One region of the Caproicibacter fermentans genome, then DNA from elsewhere that is predicted to be linked to it. Evidence: riboswitches for the same ligand, from Rfam matches in the RefSeq annotation. Region 1 holds a riboswitch; the other holds the start of a gene.
The links. A riboswitch is a leader RNA that binds a small molecule or an ion and turns the genes downstream of it on or off. The one in region 1 is predicted to bind ZMP and ZTP.

Region 1 (11,039 bases):
CAGACAATGGAAAGACAAAGCCCTGCCAAAATAGAAAGAATATTGGCCCCAGCCCAAAGGTTACGTATTTCGTCCGATATCGTGATTTTCAGCAAAATAGGAATAAAGGTTGCGAGCGGCAATACGCTAACAATCAGTGCAGCAATGCTTGTTTTTTGATGTTTCTTGTTTTCCATCTTTTTACCTCATTTCTTTCTTTCCAAATTGTGTTACGGCCATGGTAAGCACCAATGCAAAGATCAGGACGGCACAGGGCAGGAACGGAAACAGCTCAAAGGCTATCCCTGAGGTATTCGTTGTAAACTCGTGCAGCGAGCAGGACACCAGATAACCACTGTAGCAATATGGATAGACAATCCAGAGCGGCGTATTGGCGGCCAAGACGCCGGGAATGACAAGAAGCAGATTCAGGCCGACGGACAGCAGCGGTTTTTCAAACAACACAGTAACAGCCCACATGGTTGCCACGCTGGGCAGCATCGTAAGAAACAGCCCCGCACACCACTTGAGCAGGTAAAGGACAGGCAGTGTTTCGGTGACTCCCATCGTGTTTGTGGCAACCCATCCGGCAACGATAAATACTGCGAGGAACACAACCATTTCCATGAACAAATAGAACATCAGTACACAGAACTTTGCCAGAGAAAGGGCATGCCGGCTGACCGGCAGAGCCAGCATCTTTAAGACGCCGTTGTGCTGTGTTTCCCTTCCTGCAATCATAACGCAAACAACGACCATGCTCAGCGGAAGCAGATAATAGGCATAGACCAGTGCACTTTGAATGAACATAGCAGGCCAAGCATTCGTATATTCCGGTGTGAAATAGCTGCTCAAATTCGCAATCCCGGATGCTACCACCAATAACGGGGCAACAAAAATCAATGGAATGATTTTTGAGCGCTTCACTTTCATAAACTCAATTTTCAGCAGTTCTAAAAAACTCATTTTAATTCCCCTTATTCATAGCGCAGATGCTTTGCCATCCACAGCCCTGCCCCAAGGAATAGGATCGTTTCCACCAAAGAAACAAGGATCACCGTGCTATCCGGCTGTGCGCTCCTAGCAACTGCCGGCTTTAGCATCACGACAAAGGGGGTGGATCATCAGCAAAGCAACTTTCGAGTTTGCCAAGGCCATCCCGCTTAAAAATCCCGCAACTCCGATCCCGAGAGGAACCCACATGTTTTCAAAACGGGAGGAAAGTAAGATCATGAAGGACAGCACCGGCATGGCGGTAACGAACGAATAGGCGGCAAATTGCACCAGCGTACCCATCTCAAAGGTGCCTTGTGGAAGCTCGGTCATGCCAATATTCATCAGAGCCAGATTTTGCAGCGCAACTGCAACCAGAAGCATCACGGTCAGGATCAGAAATTTGCAAAGGTACATCCCCGGAACGCTCATGGGCAGCATATACATCTTCTTAACCGCATTCCCCTTGAACTCCATGTTGTAGACCATGCAGGCGGCGAGTACGATGCCAAACATATTTAAGATCATGATCATGCCGTAGAGCTGGGTCAACAGAACATCCATCGGAGCCAGCGGCAGGTTCAGCAGAGTGTCCTTTCGCAACATGAAGTTGACAAAGGCGTATGCCGCTCCCAAAACGCCGACAACCAGCAGGACGGGAATTACGCCTGTCCGCTTTTCTTTCCGCAGTTCGATGGCAAGTGCGTTCATAACTGTGCCCTCTGCTTTCTGGCTGCATTGTCCTTTTCTATCAGGGAAAGGAACATTTCTTCCAAATTATCCGAGGAAAAACCGGCCTGCAGCGCACTCTGCCGCAGCTCGTCCAAGCTTGCCCTCAAACAGCAGGCGGCCGTGGTTCAGAATGCCGATATCATCCGCCATCAGCTCGATTTCCGACAGCATGTGGGAAGAAATCAGCACGGTGCAATCATAGAGCTCCGGCAGGGATTTGATCAGATTGCGGATTTCGTGGATGCCGGAGGGATCAAGGCCGTTGGTCGGTTCGTCCAGAATGAGGATGGGCGGTCTGCCCAGCAGCGCCCCCGCAAGCCCCAGCCGCTGTTTCATGCCCAGCGAATAATTCTTTGCCAGCCGACCGCCAAACTCTGTGAGGCCAACCAGTTCCAACGCATCCTCTACCGAGCTTTCCGGCAGCTTTAAAATTCGTCGGATGATATCGAGGTTTTCACGTCCGGTCAGGTTGGCATAGAACGAGGGGGATTCGATAAAGGAGCCGATCTCCCTCAGAACGGCCATCCGGTCATTTGGAAAGTGCTTCCCATCGATGATAAAACTGCCCTTTGTGGGGGCCGTCAATCCCAGCAGCATTTTCATGGTGGTAGATTTCCCGGCACCGTTCGGCCCAAGAAAGCCATAAATGCTGCCTTTCCGGATATGAAGCGAAACACTGTTGACAGATGTGAAATTCTTATATTTTTTTGTCAATTGTTCCGTTGTAATCATGGTATCCATAAGAACATCTCCTTTCGATGCTCTTATGGTACAGCGTCAACCTGACATCCACATTCTCCTATCCTTACTTTTACCTTACTTTTTGCCGATCACCACACAAAACGGACATGCTTTGGTATAATAGATCCTATTGGAGGTGAAGGAATGGATCAGGCATTTTTACACACAAAAAAGCTCCTGCTTGTGGATGACGAGCCGGAGCTGCTTAAAATGGTAACCGCCATTTTAAAGGATGACGGTTTTGAAAACATTATCTTGGCCGCTTCTGTAAAAGAAGGCACCGCAGCTGCCGAAATTGAAAAGCCTGATTTAGCAATTTTAGATGTGATGCTGCCGGATGGAGACGGCTTTTCCCTTATGGAGCAATTGCGCTCTTTTACCGATGTGCCGATCATTTTTTTGACGGCGAAGGACGAGGCTGCGGATAAATTGGCCGGTCTTGGTCTGGGGGCCGATGATTATATCGTAAAACCTTTTATGGGACAGGAACTGCTGCTGCGTGTTTATGCTGTTTTGCGCCGTTGCTACAAAATGGATAGGAAACTCCTGAAGCTGGACGGATGCACGGTTGATTTCAGCCGCGCCGAAGTTCATAAAGCAGGCAAGGTACTTCCTCTGACGGCAAAAGAACACACCCTGCTGGAAACCCTTGCGCGGAATGAGGGAAAAATTGTTTCCATAGATTCGCTTTGCGAAGCCCTTTGGGGCGACAATCCGTTCGGGTATGAGAACAGCCTGAACGCCCATGTGCGGCGCATTCGGGAAAAAATTGAAACAGATCCGTCAAAACCGGTTTCCCTGATTACAATCAAAGGGCTGGGCTATAAGCTGAACATAAGGAAGTGACGCCATGAAAGCATTCGGAAAATATATCTCAAAACATCTGGCATCCTTTGCCGCTTTTAACCTTGTGTTGGCGCTGCTCAATGTACTGGCCTTTGGTATTACGTTTCAGAGCGTTATTAGAAACGACTACGGAGATACCTCACCGCAAACCATGTTGGAGGAAATTGCCGCTGCCTCGACGGTAGAGGGTGTATCGGACGATGCTCGTCAAAAACTGGAGAGTGCTCATATTTGGGCCATGTTCCTGAACCAGGGCGGGAATCGTATATGGGCCGTTAATATACCCAAAGACATTCCCGGAGATTATACTATTCAGGATGTTGCCCTCTTTTCCAAAGGATATTTAAAGGATTATCCCGTTTTTGTCTGGAACACGGAAGATGGCCTGCTGGTATTGGGCTATCCGAAAGACAGCTATACCAAGCTGACCAGCAACTATTTCTCGATCCATGCGATTCAAACGCTTCCGCTCTATATGACCGGAATGCTGACCGCCGACTTCTTATTTTTGTTTTTAGCCTATTACTTCTCCAGACGGAAAATTATCCGAAGTACGGAACCGATCATTGATGCGATTGAGACGCTTTCCGACGGTAAGCCGGTATCGCTGGCTATCGGCGGTGATTTATCAGAGGTTGCGGGAAGTATCAATAAAGCATCTCGCATTTTGAGCAAACAGAACGAAGCAAGAGCGAACTGGATCAGCGGTGTTTCCCATGATATACGGACGCCGCTGTCCATGATTCTGGGATACGCCGGACGCATTGCAGATAATAAAACCATAAACAGCTCTGTAAAGGATCAGGCTGAAATTGTGAGACAGCAAAGCATTAAAATAAAGGAACTGGTACAGGATTTGAATTTGGTGTCACATCTGGAATATGAAATGCAGCCACTCCATAAGGAACCGGTGCGCTTATCTAAACTTCTGCGATCCTATGCGGTGGAACTGCTGAATGGCGGGCTTTCTGAATCCTATCCGGTGGAGGTTGGGATTAAACCTGCCGCTGAAAATGTCATACTGGAATGTGATTCCCGTTTAATTATGCGTGCAATCAATAATTTGGTGCAAAACAGCTTCCGTCACAATCCGCAAGGCTGTGAAATTTCGCTAACTCTTGATTACTCCGAAGCAGTGATTACTCTTACGGTTGCAGACAACGGTGTGGGGCTTTCAGCTGAAAAGCTGCGGGAGCTTAAAGAAAGTACCCACTACATGGAAAGCACGGACGAGCGGCTAAACCTGCGCCACGGCTTAGGGCTTCTATTGGTTCGGCAGATTGTGGAAGCACACTGTGGCACCATGACCATTGAGAGTGAGCCGGGGCAGGGGTATCAAACGGTGCTCTGCTTTCAGGTACAAGCCAGTCAAGGCTAATGGTTTTCGGATTTCTTTATCAAGTGGTCTTGCTGTTGAACTTACCTCAAATAAAATAGGCATAAATGAAACTGTTAGTTATTCGTTATCAAGGTACAGTTTACAAGAGACTGCACAGGGTAACGGTCTGACGGGTGATGTGTTGCCCATCAGATTTTCCATGTAATGAGTTAATATTTAAAAAGGAGGCAGAGCGATGAAGAAATAAGCCGCTAAAACAACGGTTCACATACACGTTGTTTTAGCGGCTCGAGACCGTCCCGAAAGTGCCAACAACATTTTTGTACGTAGCCTATCTTATTATTTTTTCAAATCATACAGCCAATTTCAATAGAATTGTTGTGGAATGCCGCCTTTACGTTGTGAAATGTTGAGTTACTCGTTTTATTGTATCTAATGGTAAAACATGTCGGTTTCCCCGTCTTGTTCATCTTGAAGCGGTTGTTCAATTTTACTTCTCTTATTCATATGGCCTCCTACATATGGTTGTCATAATAAAAGCATGTAAAAATCTCCGTAAACATAGAAACAGCATATGCAAATGCAAGTCCAACTCCCATACTTATAAACAAATTCTCTCCTGATACTTTCCCCATGACGAGGAATACGAGCATTAATCCAAAACAAATGCCCTGTGTCAAGCGAAAAGATTTACTCTTTGTTTTCAATTCAATAAGTTGGTTGCGTTCATCCAAACCTTCTAACTGATCTTCTCTTGACAAATTGTACGAAAGACTGCGTGCTAACAATACAACCCCGAAAAGCAAGAGGGCCAAAATGAGAATGATACCGCTCACGTCAAATCCAGTCCAAAAGCTGGCGATCAGATTTAACAAGCTTAAGGCCATACAGACTAAGCCGGAGCCAAATTTCTTTTTGTCATAGATTTTCATATTGCTTATCCTCCAATTCTTTATTTTCTTTCAAGCAGCACAGTTCTTCAACAGTTACTCCGAACACTTCCGCGATCCGATAAGCCAGCATAAGAGAAGGGCTGTACTGTTCTTTTTCAATAGAAATGATTGTCCGTGAAGAAACATGAACCAAATCGGCCAACTGCTGTTGCGTCATTTTGGTCGTCATTCGCAATTCTTTGACTTTTGTTTTCATAATCCCCCTCTTTCCCAAAATATGAAGTTGGTTTCATGTTATCATGCTTCTAAATCAATGTCAATTAGAAATAAAAAGCGGGCACATGCCATGGATTGTTAACAATCTACATCTGTTTTTTCCTGTATTTTGTGCAGCCACCCTGCACATCGCCAATTCGAACCGGCCGAGGTGTTGACAATCTTGAGAAGTAGTGATAGCATAAACGTGTTGTACGACTGACGGAAGTGGATTTAACCACAGGGAGTACAGCGTTTTGGAAGCCGACCGTCTGGGCGTAATGCTTGGATTGGTGGGTCTTTTTTTATTTCGTTCTGATTGTCAAATTTAAAATCATGAGCAGAGTAGAATTTTGTGCGTAAATCATTGATTTACAGTGCCTTCTGAACGGGGAGTTGTCAGAGGGACGAAAAGCTTTAACAGGCTTACGGTACAAGGTTCGCATCCCGCTGCTGCATATTGGGGTAATCCCCCCTTTATGTGGCATGGAATTTTGCCACATAAAGGGGGGATTTTCATACCGGAAAACGAATCGGAATACGGGGCTCCGGCTTTTGCTCCGTCGGTTGTCAGCCAGATTGGCAGAAAGGGAAATGACAGTGTCAATAGATAAAACGAAAATAGAAGAACACATACGCGGGCTTTTATTGGCTTTGGGAGAGAACCCGGAACGCGAGGGACTGCTGGAGACTCCCGCCCGTGTGGCTAAGATGTGCGAAGAAAGATTCGAGGGAATCAACTACACAAATGATGAGATCGCCGGGATGTTTCACAAGACCTTCGAAGACGATCTGTATACGCCGGAAAACAACAACGACCTGGTAGTGGTGAGGGATATTGAAATCTTCAGCTGCTGCGAACACCATCTTGCTCTGATGTACAACATGATGGCGACAGTGGCATACATACCCAACGGTAAAGTCCTGGGGTTGAGCAAAATCGTAAGAATCGCGGATATGGTCAGCAAAAGGCTGCAGCTTCAGGAACGGATCGGGTCGGATATTGCGGAGATTATGCAGAAGGCCGCGCAGACAGAGGACGTTGCCGTCATCATCGAGGGTCAGCATGCCTGTATGGCGACCAGAGGGATTAAAAATACGAATGCGCTTACCGTGACGACGGCTTTGCGGGGAAGATTCAACAGCGATCAAAACCTGATGAACAAACTCCTGATACTTTGTAATAAACATGAGACATTCGTTACCGGTTTTAACGGAAGGAGTGTTTCTGATGAAGATGGTAAATGAGCTTCTCAAACATCCGCAGTATATCAGGGATATGGAACTGAATGTCGAAGCGGAAAAAGACAGACTGTTTTGCAGGCATGATTTGCAGCATTCTTTTGACGTGGCGAGAGTGGCCTATATCATGTGCCTGGAGAGGAAATTTCCAATTTCAAGAGAGATTATATACGCGGCCGCGCTTCTTCATGATATCGCAAAATGGAAGCAATACAGGGATGGATCGGACCATGCACTGGAAGGCGCTGTTCTGGCAAAGGAAATTCTGGAGGATATCGGCGTTAGCGGTAAAGACACCGAAGAAATAACGGACGCCATAAAAACTCATCGCAGAAAAGATACCCGGAAATCTCTTTTGGGTACCGTGCTCTATGAAAGCGATAAGGCTTGCAGACCCTGCATTTTTTGCAAAAGCATAGACGTATGCAATCGGTTTACGGACGGAAAAAATCCTGAGTTAACGTATTGAAATCTGCTTTGAAAAGGAGAATCTTGATTATGACAGATCAGTTAAATATTGCAGACAGGATTTGGAAATGGGGAAATCGGACCTATATCATGGGCATATTGAACGTAACGCCGGATTCGTTTTCGGACGGCGGAAATTATTTTGATATGGACTCCGCCTTGAAGCATGCCGCGCAAATGGAGGAAGAAGGCGCAGATATCATTGACGTGGGGGGAGAATCCACAAGGCCGGGGGTCACCGTTCCGGTGTCGGCCGAGGAAGAGATTCGTAGAGTCATTCCCGTCATCAAGAGGCTTTCCAAAGAGAGCGCTCTGCCGATCTCCGTCGATACCTATAAGGCCAAGACAGCAGCACTTGCGGTTGAAGCCGGCGCTCATATGATTAATGACATATGGGGCCTCAAAAAAGATCCAGAGATGGCCGATGTTGCGGCTTCATGTAAAGTACCGGTCTGTATCATGCATAACAGAACCAACACGGGCTACGACAACCTGATGGAAGACATTCTGTCCGAATTGGGGGAAAGCATTGAGCTTGCCGTCAAGGCAGGAGTAAAGGATGAAAATATCATTCTGGACCCGGGAATCGGATTCGGAAAGACATGGGAGCAGAATTTAACGGTCATGCGGAATCTTAATCTGCTGAAAGAACTGGGATACCCCATCCTTCTTGCCGCGTCAAGGAAAAGCTTCATCGGCAAAACCCTTGGGTTGGAGGTAAATGACAGGTTGGAAGGTACATTGGCCGTTACGTCAGTCGGCATACTGAAAGGGGCAGATATCGTTAGAGTACATGATGTGCTGCAAAACGTAAGGGTCGCGGCAATGACGGACAGTATGGTGAGGTGATTGCGAATGGACAGGATCATCATCGAGGATTTGCAGGTGTACGCTTATCACGGGGTTGCACAGGAAGAAAGAACAATCGGACAGATGTTTTTCGTCTCCCTTCGGATCGGGTCGAATCTGGAAAGAGCGGCGGCAAGCGACGACGTGAACGACACGCTCAACTACGCCGACCTGTGCAATGATGTACAAACCGTAATGCAGTCTGGTAAATGCAATCTGATTGAGGCCGCAGCCATGAACATCATCCAGCATCTGTTTCGAAAATATTCGGACATTGCGGAAATAAGCATCACGCTGAAAAAGCCATGGGCCCCAATGGGACATCATCTAAAATATGCGGCGGTTGAGTTGGAACGGAAACGGGGTGACAAAGATGAGTGGTAGTCTCGTTACCGCGTATATCGGGTTGGGTTCAAACCTTGGCGACAGAGAGGCGCATCTCAACCGGGCGGTCGAGATGCTCGAAAATACCTCCGGAGTCAGAGTTATCAAGGTCTCCGCATATTTCAATACTGCTCCCGTGGGCTATACGGAACAGCCGGATTTCCTGAATGCGGTCGCGGAGATCGAAACGTCACTTACCGCGTATGAGCTGTTAGGCATCTGCTGCGGCATAGAGAAAACATTAAAAAGGGAACGAATCGTTCATTGGGGACCGCGCACCATCGATTTGGATATCCTGCTATTTGGGAATCTGGTTTTGAACGATGCGTCGTTAACCATTCCGCATCCGAGAATGCTGGAACGGGAATTTGTGCTGAAGCCTTTGAATGAAATAGCTCCGGAAAGGATACATCCCGTATGCAGCAAGAGCATTCGGGAACTGTATCATGAATTTTTACTGACAGTACAATCCGGGCCTGTCTCATTAAAACAGATGCATCTGATCGTAGCAGCTGACCAAAATTGGGCAATCGGGAAAAAAAATGAACTGCTCATCAAGATCCCGGAGGATCAGGCCTTTTTCCGCGAAAAGACTATAGGAAAGGTAGTCGTCATGGGAAGAAAGACACTGGACAGTTTACCGGGAGGAATGCCTTTGAAGAGCAGAACCAATATTGTGCTGACAAAAAACAAAAACTTTCAGGTGGAGAACGCGATAGCGGTTCATTCCCTGAAAGAGCTGATGGAAGAACTTAAAAATTACGGCGGCAGAAATATGTATGTTATCGGAGGAGGAAGTATCTACCAGCTCCTGCTGCCCTATTGCGATACGGCTTATGTCACAAAAATATTTCATTCCTATGACGCCGATACGTATTTTACGAATCTGGATCAATTGAATGAATGGAAAATGGTTTCCCGCAGCGCAGAAAAAACACAATCAGGCTTAAACTATGTGTTTATGAAATATAAAAAGCAGGGTGGTAATAGGCTATGACCTACGAGGAAGCTTTAGAATTTATCTGTAATACACAAAAATTCGGAATGAAACCCGGGCTCCATACGATATCGGAATTGCTGGAGCGCATGGATAACCCGCAAAAGAAGCTTCGGTATATCCATATAGCCGGTACAAACGGAAAAGGCTCGACGGCAGCGTTTATCAGCAGTATCCTGATGGAATCCGGCTATAAGACCGGTATCTTTACTTCTCCGCATATTCAAAGGGTGACAGAGCGGATCAAAGTAAACAACGCTGAGATAGAACAATCCCGGTTTGCAGGATTGACCGAATTGATTCAAAGCAAGATTAAAATCATGCTGGAACACGGCGGGTGTCATCCCACGGAATTCGAAATTCTTACCGCAATGGCATTTCAATATTTTTACGAACAGGGCTGTAATGTTGTTGTCCTTGAGGTGGGGCTTGGTGGAAGGCTTGATTCGACCAATGTGATCGACACGCCGGACCTGGGCGTAATAACAGCGGTCAGCTATGACCACATGAACATACTCGGGAACACAATACAGGAGATTGCCGCAGAAAAGGCGGGCATTATCAAACGCGGCGGGGATATTGTGGCATATTCGAATCCTCCTTCCGTCACAGCGATCATAGAAAAAGCCTGTAGAGAAAAAGGTGCTAAGCTTCATAGGACAGATTTTTCAGGGATAAAAATCATAGAGCAAAATATGGAAGGACAAACTTTCAGCTATAAACAGTATACGGCTCTTAAAATATCCCTGCTGGGAGAACATCAGGTTAAAAACGCTGCCGTAGCGGTTCACGTGGCAGAGGTGCTAAAAAACAAGGGGTATAATATCACGGAAAAAGCGATTCGAAACGGACTTTTAAAGGCGAGATGGCCCGGACGGCTCGAGGTACTAAGTAAGAATCCGTTTTTTTTGATAGACGGTGCGCATAACGCGGGAGGTGTGGCAGCCTTGAAGAAAAGCCTGGATTCCCTATTCCCGGGCCAAGCGCTGACGTTTATTATGGGAGTGCTGGGCGACAAGGATTACCAGTCCATGCTTGCAGAGATTCTGCCGGGCTGCGCAAAGCTGTTCACGGTTACTCCAAACAGTGGCAGGGCGCTCTCCGCTGCCGATCTGGCGAAAGCAGCGAAGGAATATTGCAAAAATATTCAAATCTGCGACACAGTTGGAACCGCGGTGAAAAAAAGCCTCGTCGAGACGCCAAAAGGCGGTGCAATATGTGCCTTTGGATCGCTTTTTTATATCGGAGAAGTAAGGAGTATTTTGAAATGATCGGATGGAAAAGATTGGGATGAATGAATATGGAACACTCACAATTTTAA
Region 2 (11,039 bases), 1.2 Mb from region 1:
GCTCCGCTTTCTTCAAAACGATTCGCACGTCTGCTTTCGAAGGGTTTTTCCACTTGTTCAACTGCGCCCAGATTTTATTCTCGTCAATGAAATCATGATCAAGCTTGTCATACTGCGCAAACTCTTTTTGGTACTTTTCAAGAAAATTCATGCATATACCCCTTTCTATAACTGTTGGCTACTTTTGGTGATCATCGATTTGACCGTAGCCCCGGTAATCCTGCCGAGCTTTCCGGTTAGCGCGCTGATTTCGTCATTGCTTCCGTCCACTATTAATGATATGACGGAAACGCCCCGCTCTCGATAGGGAAGCCCCATCCTGCCTACAATAAGCCCGGCATATTCGTGCAGAACGGCATTTACACGTTCCACACAGGATGAATTTTCGATCACAATGCCCACGATGCCTATCTTTTTGTCCACTTTAAAACCTCCTTCAAAAATTAATGCTCCCTTTCCGTACGAAAGGCGGAAAGGGAGCATTACGGCAAAACAGAGTACTCAATACCGAATGTGCGTCTTTCCGCTCGGAAACACCTTGCGGTCAGGTAAAACTACCGGCCCTGTATCCTCGGGCAAAACCTGCGCGCGGATACATTGCAACTTGATACTTATTCGCTTATACTTTAGCATAATACAGTAATAAGTGGATGTCAATAAATCATTCTTAAGTTTTCTGCGTGAAAATCAAATAAAGAACTGAACTTATCCGGAGAATCAGTAATTTTTACTATTATCGAAATTTTTTTAAGATTTGAGGAGATCTTGTAACCTTTCACTATTCTCATTTGTATTATTGGTGAAAGGCTTTTCAAACAGATCAAGGAGCATGCTTATGAAACCATCCGTAGAGATACTGGTTGAAAAATACCAAAGCAACCTTTATGCTGCGGCGTTTAACATGTGCAAAAACGCGCAGGATGCTGAGGATGTTGTTCAGGATACCTTTATCCAGTATTTATCACACAAAAAAGGTTTTGAATCAGAACAGCATATCCGCGCTTGGCTTATCCGGGTGGCAATTAACAAGGCAAAGAATAAGAACAATACTTTTTTCAGGCGGAATTCACTGCCATTGGAGGATTACATAGAAACATTGACGTTTGAGTCGGAGGAGTCCTCCGAATTATTTGAAGCAGTGATGAAACTTCCGGAAAAGTATCGCATCGTCATTCATCTGTTTTACTATGAGGATTATTCAGTGAATGAAATCGCGGATATCTTGAGGGTGACGCCAAGCAATGTAAAGGTAAGGTTATCGCGCGGAAGAATGTCGCTCCGCAACACATTAAAGGAGGTATGGGAAGATGACGAATAAGGAAAAATACAAACAGGCGTTTTCTGCAATTCATGCCTCTGACGATTTTTCTTTGGAGGTAGAAAAAATGGAAAGAACAAAGAAACAGCATAAATTCAAAACAATGATTTCTTTTGTTGCCGTCTGTGTGATGATTGTGGGCAGCGCCACAGCTGCATACGCCGCGGATGTAGGCGGAATTCAGCGCACTATCCAGCTTTGGATTCACGGCGATCAAACGGAGGCAACTCTTCAGTTCGATGGAAATGGAAATTACAGCATGGACTACACGGACGGCGAAGGAAATGTGAAGCATCAAGCTGGAGGCGGGGTTGCATTCTCACCTGACGGAACTGAAATACCTGCGTCGGAAGAAGAACTTACGGAACAGTTGACGGCCCCGGATGTGGAATATGAGGATGACGGCTCCGTTTGGGTTTACTGGCTCGATCAAAAAGTTGCCATCACCGATAAGTTCGATAATGGCGTTTGCTATGTCAAGCTTGAAAGCGGCAAGGAAACCCTGTACATGACCGTAAAGTATCAAAATGGTTATTCCACCAGCCCTCATAAATACCCGAACCCTTCTGAGTTTAACTGACGGCGTGCTAGGCGCAGAACTGAATTGAGCTTGTGAAAAGTGCTTTTGTACAGAGATTAGTTAGTGTTTAATTTCACCACACAATATAATCCGACCGACTTATCACAAGATTGAGCCGTTGCATCGCAGCAAAGATGCAACGGCTTTTTGCTTTCTTATAAACCCAATAGAGGGGTCTGTGTGACAAGAAAAACGTAACAGAAAAAAGGAGCTATCACGATGGCAGAAACGCGAAAAAATATGATGGAATTCAAAAAGCGCGCGATTCGAATAAGTTCGGCAGCTGTAACTAAAGCTGCTGAAAGCCTTGGAATCAGCAGCAACATGCTGGATGGCGGAAAAAACACACCCCGGATCGCGATAAACGGAGGCGGCACAGCAGCGGAATGCGTGCAGGCTGAATTTCCGGATAAAAGATTGTATCGGGTGTTTAACTTAGGCATGAACCGATAGAATCAGGAAAGTTTCCTTCCTATGAAATAAAATCCATTCGATTTATGCCCGTTCATAGTCGTAAATGTCAGGCGTTCATATTTCAATGTGCTGAAATCAGCCAGAAGCTCCTTCAGCCATTTTTCTGAGTGATGGCGGAGGACAGCACCTTCCGGTAATTCAAAGACTCCATAGATGCCATATTTTGCTTCAAATTTTTGATAGCGGGCTTGATTCCTTTCATCAGAATTGATCAGGAAATCGTTGATGTAGAGAATTCCGGCAGGTTTTAATACACGATTTATTTCGGAAATCAGAGCCTGCTGTTCTTCATTGCTTCTGATACAAGTCAGGACGGCAAAGAGTATCACTGCGTCTATACTATGATCCGGCAAATCAATCCCTGCATCTTTTTTCAAACGGAGGTCAAGATAAGGAGCCTGCTGTTTTCCCCGTTCGATCATTCCCTGCGAAAAATCCATGCCGATCAGATGCCTGTAACCAAAATGGTGCAATTCGTCCAGTGTACGGCCATAGCCGCACCCGACATCAAGAATGACGGCATTGAGATTGAGATAATTGGAGAACTCGCCGGCCTGAAAAGGCGTTGTAAACTGCTTCGTCTCTGAAACATTGTTCCAGTAATCTTTTTGTTCCATCGGATAATTCCTCCTTGTGTGCTTTTTATTGATGATATCGGTTTACGTAGAAATCACTTCCATTGTTGGCCATGCAACGTCAGCTATGCGCTGCGATTGCGCCTGCTTTTATTTACTCCCAAAAACAAGGCAGCCGCATAAACGCTTCCTTTAGCCTCTGCTTTGCCGACTGAAAAAGCATTTCGTTTCTGTCCGTTAGTTCCTCCTCGCCAAAGTAGCGGTTGTCAATATATTTGGTATAACGAAGCTCCATCATTATGCCCTCAATCCGCTCACCAAAAAGCTCACGGTAATGGTTAATAATGTGTCCTCCCAAGTTTGCATTCTCTATAACACTGTAGCCTTGTGCTGCAAGATTTTCATGCAGTCGATGCAATGTCTGTTCAGAGGACGTAACGCCGCGTCGGTTGGATAAATAAATATCCTGACTGCCGCCGTCGCCAAAATCAAGGAAGAAGCTGTGCAGGTCCAAAAGGAGAACCGATGGATACACTTTTAATTTTTCACGCAACAGCTTTTCAAGCGCCTGATGGTAAGGATTATAATACAGGCTTACCCGGCGGTTAATTTCATTCTCATCCAGCGGTGAAGAATACAAAGGGCTACCTTGAGTATTTTCCTGATAGACCACGGTTTTGCGGTAATCCCCATGTCTTGCACTATTGGCCGGTCGGTTCATGTCAACTACATAGCGGCTTAGGTGGTTGATTATTGTTGTGCATCCCATTGCAGGAAGAAAGTCGTATAGCTCCGGCAAAAACCAATCTGTGTTTGACAGACAGGCACCATCAAGTAGGCTGCTGCGAATGTCTTCGGGGACAAAGGTGCTGCTGTGTGGTAAATCAATCACCACCGGAAACAGATGTGTATTTTCGTTTAAAACCGTATAGTGCTTCATGGTTGTTACTCCAATCCTACGAATCCTTTGGGTCCCTTTCTAGCTTAACGGATGGCCCGTCCATTATCTCTTGCACGGTTTTCTGTTTTCTGCAAATACCCAGCAGTAAGGCTACAAAATATGCCTTGACTGTATTCCCAAGGATTTCTTCAATCACTCTGGGAATCCATATGACTGCAAACGGCAGTACCTTCCATGCGGTAAAGATTGTTTCGCACAGGACGATGGTATTGAGAGTGGTAACAATCAGGCCGGAACCGATCATAGCGATAAGAAGCTGGGGGATCCGCCCCCTGCTTGTGTCATGAACAAGCTTTTTCGATAGGAAAAGATCAGAGGCTAACAACAGGATGCCGAGAGCTGCGTATCCAATCATTGCGGTTGTGACCCAAGAGATATAGGTTGTCAGGTTTCCCGACGGATCTTTTGCACCAAGGGTTCTTTCAATCAACATTTTGCTGATAAGGTGCATGTTGTCCGTATTGATGTTTTCTTTTTGTACATGATTGTAGAATTCACTATCAACGCCATCGGCAGCGAGAAACGCAATATTACAAATCCCTGCAAATAACATGAGCGCGGAAAAAATTGCAACTGCAATTCTCATTTTCCTGCTGTCTTTGTTGCGAAGAGCAGACCATAATGCGCCCCGGATAAATCCACCGGCAGCTACGACCAGCGTCATAAGAGGGATATAGGTTCCCACGGGTTTTAAAAGGTAACCCAAAAAATCAGAAAGGCCGGACACAACAGCTCCATACACAGGCCCGAACAACAGGGATGGCATGATGGAGAAAATCCCGGAAATGCCAACGCTCATTCCATTTTGTCCAAACATCGGTATGTAGAAAGAAAATGTTGTTTTTAAAACAAGTGAAATACTGAGAAATACCGCAGAGATTGTGATGCGGCGCACATATAAAGTTGAATCTTTCAATTTAACTTCTCCTTTCATAATCGTGACATAGAAAGTTTACGGTTAAATTGATTTTCTAAGTTGTGACCATTAAATACACCTCCTGTCATGCAGCACAGCTACACAACAAGAGGCACAATCATGACACCGCTTCTCCTTATGCAGCAGCGGGATGCGAACCTTGTACCGCAAGCCCTGAAAGGCTTTTCGTCCCTCTGACAACTCCCCGTTCAGAAGGCACTGTAAATCAATGATTTACGCACAACGTTCTACTCTGCTCATGATTCAAATGTTCTCTGAATGATATGAACTGCATTCAGAAAATAAAAAAGACCCACCAATCCAAGCATCATGCCCAGACGGTCGGCTTCCAAAACGCTGTACTCCCTGTGGTTAAATCCACCTCCGTCAGTCATACAGCACATTTATATTACCACTGCCCATTAGTATTGTCAACTTCAAGACATAAGAATTTTATTAGACTCGTTGCCGTGAGCCTTTAAAAATTTCTGCTACCTGGGCCCTCTTTGTTTGCGAAAACATCGAGGAAAACGGGGAGATCCACAAAAAACTATGACCCTTGACAAATTGTATAATTATTTGTACAATAACTAATGTTATCAATAACATTAGTTATTGTTACGACTGGAGGTGCTTGAATAAATGCCTGCTAAAAAGCAAATCTCAAAAGAAGCAATATTACAGGCCTCATTAGAGATTGTACGTGAATGCGGATTGAACGCTGTAAATGCAAGAAATCTTGCTGAAAAATTGCAGTGTTCCACACAACCGATTTATCTTTCTTTTACAGGAATGGACGAGCTAAAAGTTGCAGTTACACGGATGATTGATAAAGAATATGATCTATTTGTGAAAAGACGTATTGACAGAAACAATTATGTGATTAGTAAGGCTAAAGCGCACGTTTTGTTTGCTTTATATGAAAAGAACCTATATACAGCTATGTTTTTATCAAACACATTAGAGGGAATAAGTCTTGACGAGATAGTAAATGCTGAATGGAATCAAAAAGCGATATCATCAATAACGTCTGACTTTAGGATTGATAAACCTACTGCTGAAAAAATTTTTATTGATATTTGGCTTTTGTCAAGTGGTCTTGCTACCGAGCTTGCCGCAAATAAAATGAGAATAAATGAAACTGATATTCAATCGTTATTAAGTGGATTTTATGAAAGGATGAAAAATTGTTATGCTGAAAAGTAAAATCCGAACTCAGGAAGAAACAGAAAAATATCTAGAAGAATTAAAGGATTGGCTTGATGGGGTAAAGAATGCTCCCGTGGAAGGAATGGCGGATTTTTTCGCGAATAGGATTAGTGAATATAATAATGTTCATTTAAAAAATTGGGGCGAGGAATACGCTCATATCGCAGATTTCTTTGATGATGGTTTGAAAACATTATTTGATATTGGTTGCGGCACGGGTTTAGAGCTTGAATCAATCTACAAGAGATTTCCCGAAGTCAAGGTTACAGGCATCGATTTGTCTGAATCTATGCTTGATAAATTGAGAAAAAGCTATGGTGATAAAAACATTCAAATAATCAATGCGGACTATTTTGAATACGCGTTTGAGGAAAACAAGTTTGACGCTGCTATGTCTTTTGAGACACTTCATCATTTTAAATATGAAAAAAAACAACTGATTTATAGTAAGCTTTATCAGACGATAAAAGCTGGTGGATATTATATAGAATGTGACTACATTGCCTGTTGCGATGAAGAGGAAGCGCTTTGTCTTGAGGGATATGAATATAGGCGCAAGCAAAATAATATACCCGAAGATATGTTGATACATATTGATATTCCACTGACATTGGAACATCAATTTGAACTTATGAAAAATGCCGGTTTTAGAACTGCTAAGGCTTTGTATCAAAATTGTGGAACAGTAATTATTAGAGCAGAAAAATAGCGATACAATACTCGAAAACTTCCCCCTATACTGTCCTAGGTGTAGACAAGAATCCCTAATCAATGAGCCAGACGCTAAGACACAGAGCCGATCGTCCTTGGAGGGTGTACGTAAGACCCATTGTTCCTCATTCTAACTGCTTTGTCGTGCCTTTCACCCACATATAGTAATAGACGGTTAAAATATGGTTCTGAAAGGCGTGGGGGGGAGCAGCGATCTGATCGCATAACGGAAATGAAGAGCGATCCCGCTGCTCAGTTTATGAGTCTGTATGCGGAACGGCCAACTCCACACGGCGGCCGGGGGCTATCTATTTTGTTTCCTGTGTGCTATAATGACGGGGAAATATCAGGAAAGAAAGGAGACACTTAACGTGCCGGCTTTTGGCTTCTTGTCCGCAGGGAAGCCCGCGTTGTGGTAGGATCCGTCGACTTTAAAGCGCCTCCCGATCAAAATGGGGAAGTGGAAATCGGGTACGGACTGGGAAACAAATACGAACACCACGGCTATATGACGGAAGCGGTTCAGGCAATGTGCGAGTGGACTTTCAAACAGGAATCGGTAAAGCATGTAACGGCCGAGACGGAAACCGGCAACCTTCCGTCTCAAAAAGTCCTGACCCGCTGTGGATTCAAACTGTTCAGGCAGGGTGAAACTTACTGGTGGAAACGGTAAATACGGCAGTTGTATTGGAGGATGAGCAATGAAAGAAGCATTTCGTACGGACGGCAACTGGTACAAAGGAAATTTACATATGCATACGCTTCGTTCCGACGGGCACCTTTCTCCGGAGCAGGCTGTTAGCCGCTATCAAAAAGCCGGGTATGATTTTGCCGCCCTGACGGACCACTGGATTCAGAACGAGTGTAAAACGACCGAACGCTTTCTGCTTTTGAGCGGGTGCGAATGGGATACGGGGGATATGGTAAACACGCCGGTGTTTCATATTGTCGGAGTGGGGATGGACTCAAAAGTTTCTTTGGAACGGTCGCTTCCTCCGCAGAAAATCATTGACGCGATCAATGCGGCGAACGGAATCGCGATTCTTGCGCACCCCGCATGGTCGGTCACCAATCCCGCGGACTGTCTTGGCCTGACCGGCCTTGGCGGAGTGGAAATCTACAATTCCGTCTCCGGCCTGCCATGGAACGGCGAACGCGCGGACTCCGGCGTTTATATCGACATCTGGGCTTCCATGGGGAAGTTCTTTCCCTGTATGGCCGCGGACGACAGCCATTTTTATCAGGGAGAAGAAACCCGTTCCTACATCATGGTGAACGCGCGGGAGCTTACGCCGGATTCCATTAAAAGCTCCATCAGAAACGGAGACTTCTATGCCAGCCAGGGTCCGGAGTTCCATTCCGTGAGATTCAGCGGCGACGCGGTGCGCGTCGAATCCTCCTGTGTGGATACAATCATCTTTAACAGCAATACCGTTTGGTGTCAGGACAGGGTCTTTACCGGGGGCGTAACCGGCGCGACCTACCGGATGAAACCCACCGACAAATACGTGCGCGTCATACTGATCGATTCACAGGGCAGAAAGGCCTGGTGTTCCCCGATTCCGGTCAACGGAGAACCTTATTGACCCTGAATTTTTCTCGGCGCGGCGATCAATTCCCGGTCGACAAAAACGGACCCGTCGTCTTTGGTCTTTAACCCCCATTTCATCAGCGAAATTTCAGAGTGAACGATTTCGATGCAGGTAATGCAGTCCGGATGGATACAGCTGCCCGTGTTAAAGTAGGGAACCTCGTCTTCATCCGGACAGGTCGGCCTGTGAGTGTGGCCCGCAATCACAATCTGGTGACGGTCGGCGGCCCAGCCGATGATCTTCCTCTCCACTTTCTTTTTCTTGTCGTAGTTTTTCGCGGCGCTGGTCGGGTCCTTGAAGCCGAAGAATTCGAGACGTCTCCAAACGTATCGGGAAAGAAATCTCCCGACCCGCCAGAAGATGTCGCTGACGATGTCGCCCTGATGACCGTGGACCAGAAACAGCTTTACCTGGTTGTCGGTGTCCTTTAAAATCAGGCCCTCGTGAATTTCAGCATTTTCAAAAAGGCCTTCAAAGGTGTCCGTGTTCGTGTTGTAGTATCGGTCCAGATTGTTTTTGCGAAAGGCAGGATACCTTTTCACAATGTCGTGGTTGCCGTAAATCATGTAGTACCGGTTTTCGGAGTAGAACTGATGCAGCAGTTCGAAGATATCCGCGTAGATCGTACAGATGCCGGAAAAATGCCGGTTTTTCCACAATTCGTCGCTGTCCCCAAGATCAATATAGGTAAAACCGTTCCGGTAATAATATTTGATCGCGCAGTAGTAAAGGCTCTGGTTGTGGCTGAAGTCGTCAACCCAGCTTCCGTCGCCGCGATGGCAGTCGCTGATCAGAACGATTTTTGAAGTCCGGTCAAACGGCAGCTCCGCCGCTTTTTGATATACTTCCGTCAATCGGCGATAAGTTGAAAAAGATGACATTCCCATTTCCTTATATGAAATATTTTAAATTGATTGATTCCTTTCTTTTTATGGTATCCTAATTTCAGAAAAATTTGCGCGCACCCCTGCGAAACTTACAGAATCAGGAGGAAACAGAAATGGCTTTTTGCTGGACTTCACTGCATGTAAAGGATTTAGAGGAATCTTTGGAATTTTATCGGGAGATCGTCGGACTTCGGGAAAACAGGAGATTTGAGGCCGGGCCGGATACCGAGATTGCCTTTTTGGGAGAGGGAGAAACAAAGGTCGAATTGATCTGCAGCCGGGAGAATCGTGAGATCGACATGGGAGCGGATATTTCTCTGGGGTTTACGGTTCCGTCCGTTGATGAAATGATGAATTTTGTGAAAAGCAAAGGAATCAAGATTCAAAGCGGACCGTTTCAGCCGAATCCTCATACCAGATTTTTCTTTGCCCTTGACCCGAACGGCCTGAAAATTCAGTTTGTGGAGAATTTGTAGAAGTTTTTTGATTTTCAGGTTGTATCGGAATAAAGGGGCTGTTGCAAAGGCGATAGCAAAATTGCACGGCGGAATAGCCCTCAAAGCAAGAAAATGCGTCTTGACACGGCTGACAAAGCCCGATCAAGGCGCATTTTTCGTGCATTATTTTTTATTAAAGCTGTTTTGCAACAGTCCCTTTTATTTTGTCCCGAAGCCGTCGGCGGCGGAACCGCCGCCGATTTGCCGGGCGTCTATTCCTTTTCAGGAATCCGAATTTTCTCCAGAATTTCCCCAATGCTTCCTTTCAGAGTGAGATCGGCTTTCGCATCCATCGGGGTGGTCGTTTTGTTGATCAGCACCAGACGATTGCCGCTGTAGTAGTCGATCAGTCCTGCGGCAGGGTAGACCGAGAGCGACGTTCCGCCGACGATGAGCATATCCGCGTTTTGAATGGCTTTTACCGCGCCGTAAATCGTGTCCTGGTTCAGCCCTTCCTCATACAGAACAACATCGGGCTTGATAACGCCGCCGCATTCGCAGATCGGGATCTCCGTGCTTTGCCGGATGAATTCCGCATCGTACCGTTTGTGGCACCGCTGACAGTAATTGCGGTGAACGGAACCGTGAAGCTCATAAACCGTTTTGCTCCCGGCTTTTTGGTGCAGTCCGTCGATATTCTGCGTTACCACGGCGGAAAGCCGCCCCGCCTGTTCCAGCTGCGCCAGCTTTTTGTGCGCCGGATTCGGCTCCGCTTCCAGATAGAGCATTTTATTCCGGTAGAAATCAAAAAACTCCTTTGTATGGGACCGGTAGAAACTGTGGCTCAGCATGACTTCTGGCGGATACGAGTAGTGCTGATTGTATAATCCGTCGACACTTCGAAAATCGGGAATGCCGCTTTCCGTGGAAACACCCGCGCCGCCGAAAAAAACAATGCGGCGGCTTTCGTCAATCATCCGCTGAAACTTTTCCGTGTCTGTCATAAACCGTCCCTCCCCATAATTGCCCGCGCTTTTCTTTTATCTTAGCCTCAAATCAGGAAAAAAGCAAGAATCCGCGGCAAGAAAAAAGCGTTAATGTATGGCAAAGCCCCCGACCACCGCCGGGGGCTGAAAGCTTGACAAATTAGATCAGCCGATAAACTGCTGGGTCCAGTAATATTGGCCGTTTGAGTTCTGGGCGACTCCGATGCCGATCTTTGTAAAGGAAGAATTCAGAATGTTGGCTCTGTGGCCTTCGGAATTCATCCAGCCGTTCATGACCTGCGTCGGGGAGGTCTGTCCCATGGCGATATTTTCACCCGCGGTACGGTAGCTGATTCCAAACTGTTTCATCATATCGAACGGAGAACCGTAGGT

Region 2: another riboswitch for ZMP and ZTP. It lies ahead of HCR03_RS05340 (ECF transporter S component); the one in region 1 lies ahead of folE (GTP cyclohydrolase I FolE).

The regions. Positions count from the first base shown of each region.
Region 1 is NZ_CP060286.1:3,784,502-3,795,540, reverse strand. It holds gene HCR03_RS18830 (hypothetical protein) at 1-176, opposite strand, end outside; gene HCR03_RS18825 (ABC transporter permease) at 181-945, opposite strand; partial or broken gene HCR03_RS18820 (ABC transporter permease) at 957-1,683, opposite strand; partial or broken gene HCR03_RS18815 (ABC transporter ATP-binding protein) at 1,680-2,445, opposite strand; gene HCR03_RS18810 (response regulator transcription factor) at 2,590-3,291, shown strand; gene HCR03_RS18805 (sensor histidine kinase) at 3,296-4,669, shown strand; gene HCR03_RS18800 (hypothetical protein) at 5,146-5,562, opposite strand; gene HCR03_RS18795 (helix-turn-helix transcriptional regulator) at 5,549-5,779, opposite strand; ZMP/ZTP riboswitch at 5,984-6,063, shown strand; THF riboswitch at 6,118-6,233, shown strand; partial or broken gene folE (GTP cyclohydrolase I FolE) at 6,379-6,966, shown strand; gene HCR03_RS18785 (HD domain-containing protein) at 7,010-7,489, shown strand; gene folP (dihydropteroate synthase) at 7,519-8,337, shown strand; gene folB (dihydroneopterin aldolase) at 8,344-8,721, shown strand; gene folK (2-amino-4-hydroxy-6-hydroxymethyldihydropteridine diphosphokinase) at 8,711-9,718, shown strand; gene HCR03_RS18760 (bifunctional folylpolyglutamate synthase/dihydrofolate synthase) at 9,715-10,989, shown strand.
Region 2 is NZ_CP060286.1:1,068,897-1,079,935, reverse strand. It holds partial or broken gene hydG ([FeFe] hydrogenase H-cluster radical SAM maturase HydG) at 1-151, opposite strand, end outside; gene HCR03_RS05370 (TM1266 family iron-only hydrogenase system putative regulator) at 166-423, opposite strand; gene HCR03_RS05365 (RNA polymerase sigma factor) at 836-1,318, shown strand; gene HCR03_RS05360 (hypothetical protein) at 1,308-1,898, shown strand; gene HCR03_RS05355 (hypothetical protein) at 2,118-2,351, shown strand; gene HCR03_RS05350 (class I SAM-dependent methyltransferase) at 2,354-2,989, opposite strand; gene HCR03_RS05345 (N-formylglutamate amidohydrolase) at 3,102-3,887, opposite strand; gene HCR03_RS05340 (ECF transporter S component) at 3,904-4,824, opposite strand; THF riboswitch at 4,967-5,082, opposite strand; ZMP/ZTP riboswitch at 5,150-5,229, opposite strand; gene HCR03_RS05335 (TetR/AcrR family transcriptional regulator) at 5,467-6,030, shown strand; gene HCR03_RS05330 (class I SAM-dependent methyltransferase) at 6,017-6,742, shown strand; partial or broken gene HCR03_RS20270 (cysteine-rich KTR domain-containing protein) at 6,744-6,878, shown strand; partial or broken gene HCR03_RS05320 (GNAT family N-acetyltransferase) at 7,133-7,417, shown strand; gene HCR03_RS05315 (CehA/McbA family metallohydrolase domain-containing protein) at 7,446-8,330, shown strand; gene HCR03_RS05310 (metallophosphoesterase family protein) at 8,324-9,217, opposite strand; gene HCR03_RS05305 (VOC family protein) at 9,337-9,699, shown strand; gene HCR03_RS05300 (NAD-dependent protein deacylase) at 9,933-10,664, opposite strand; gene HCR03_RS05295 (CAP domain-containing protein) at 10,812-11,039, opposite strand, start outside.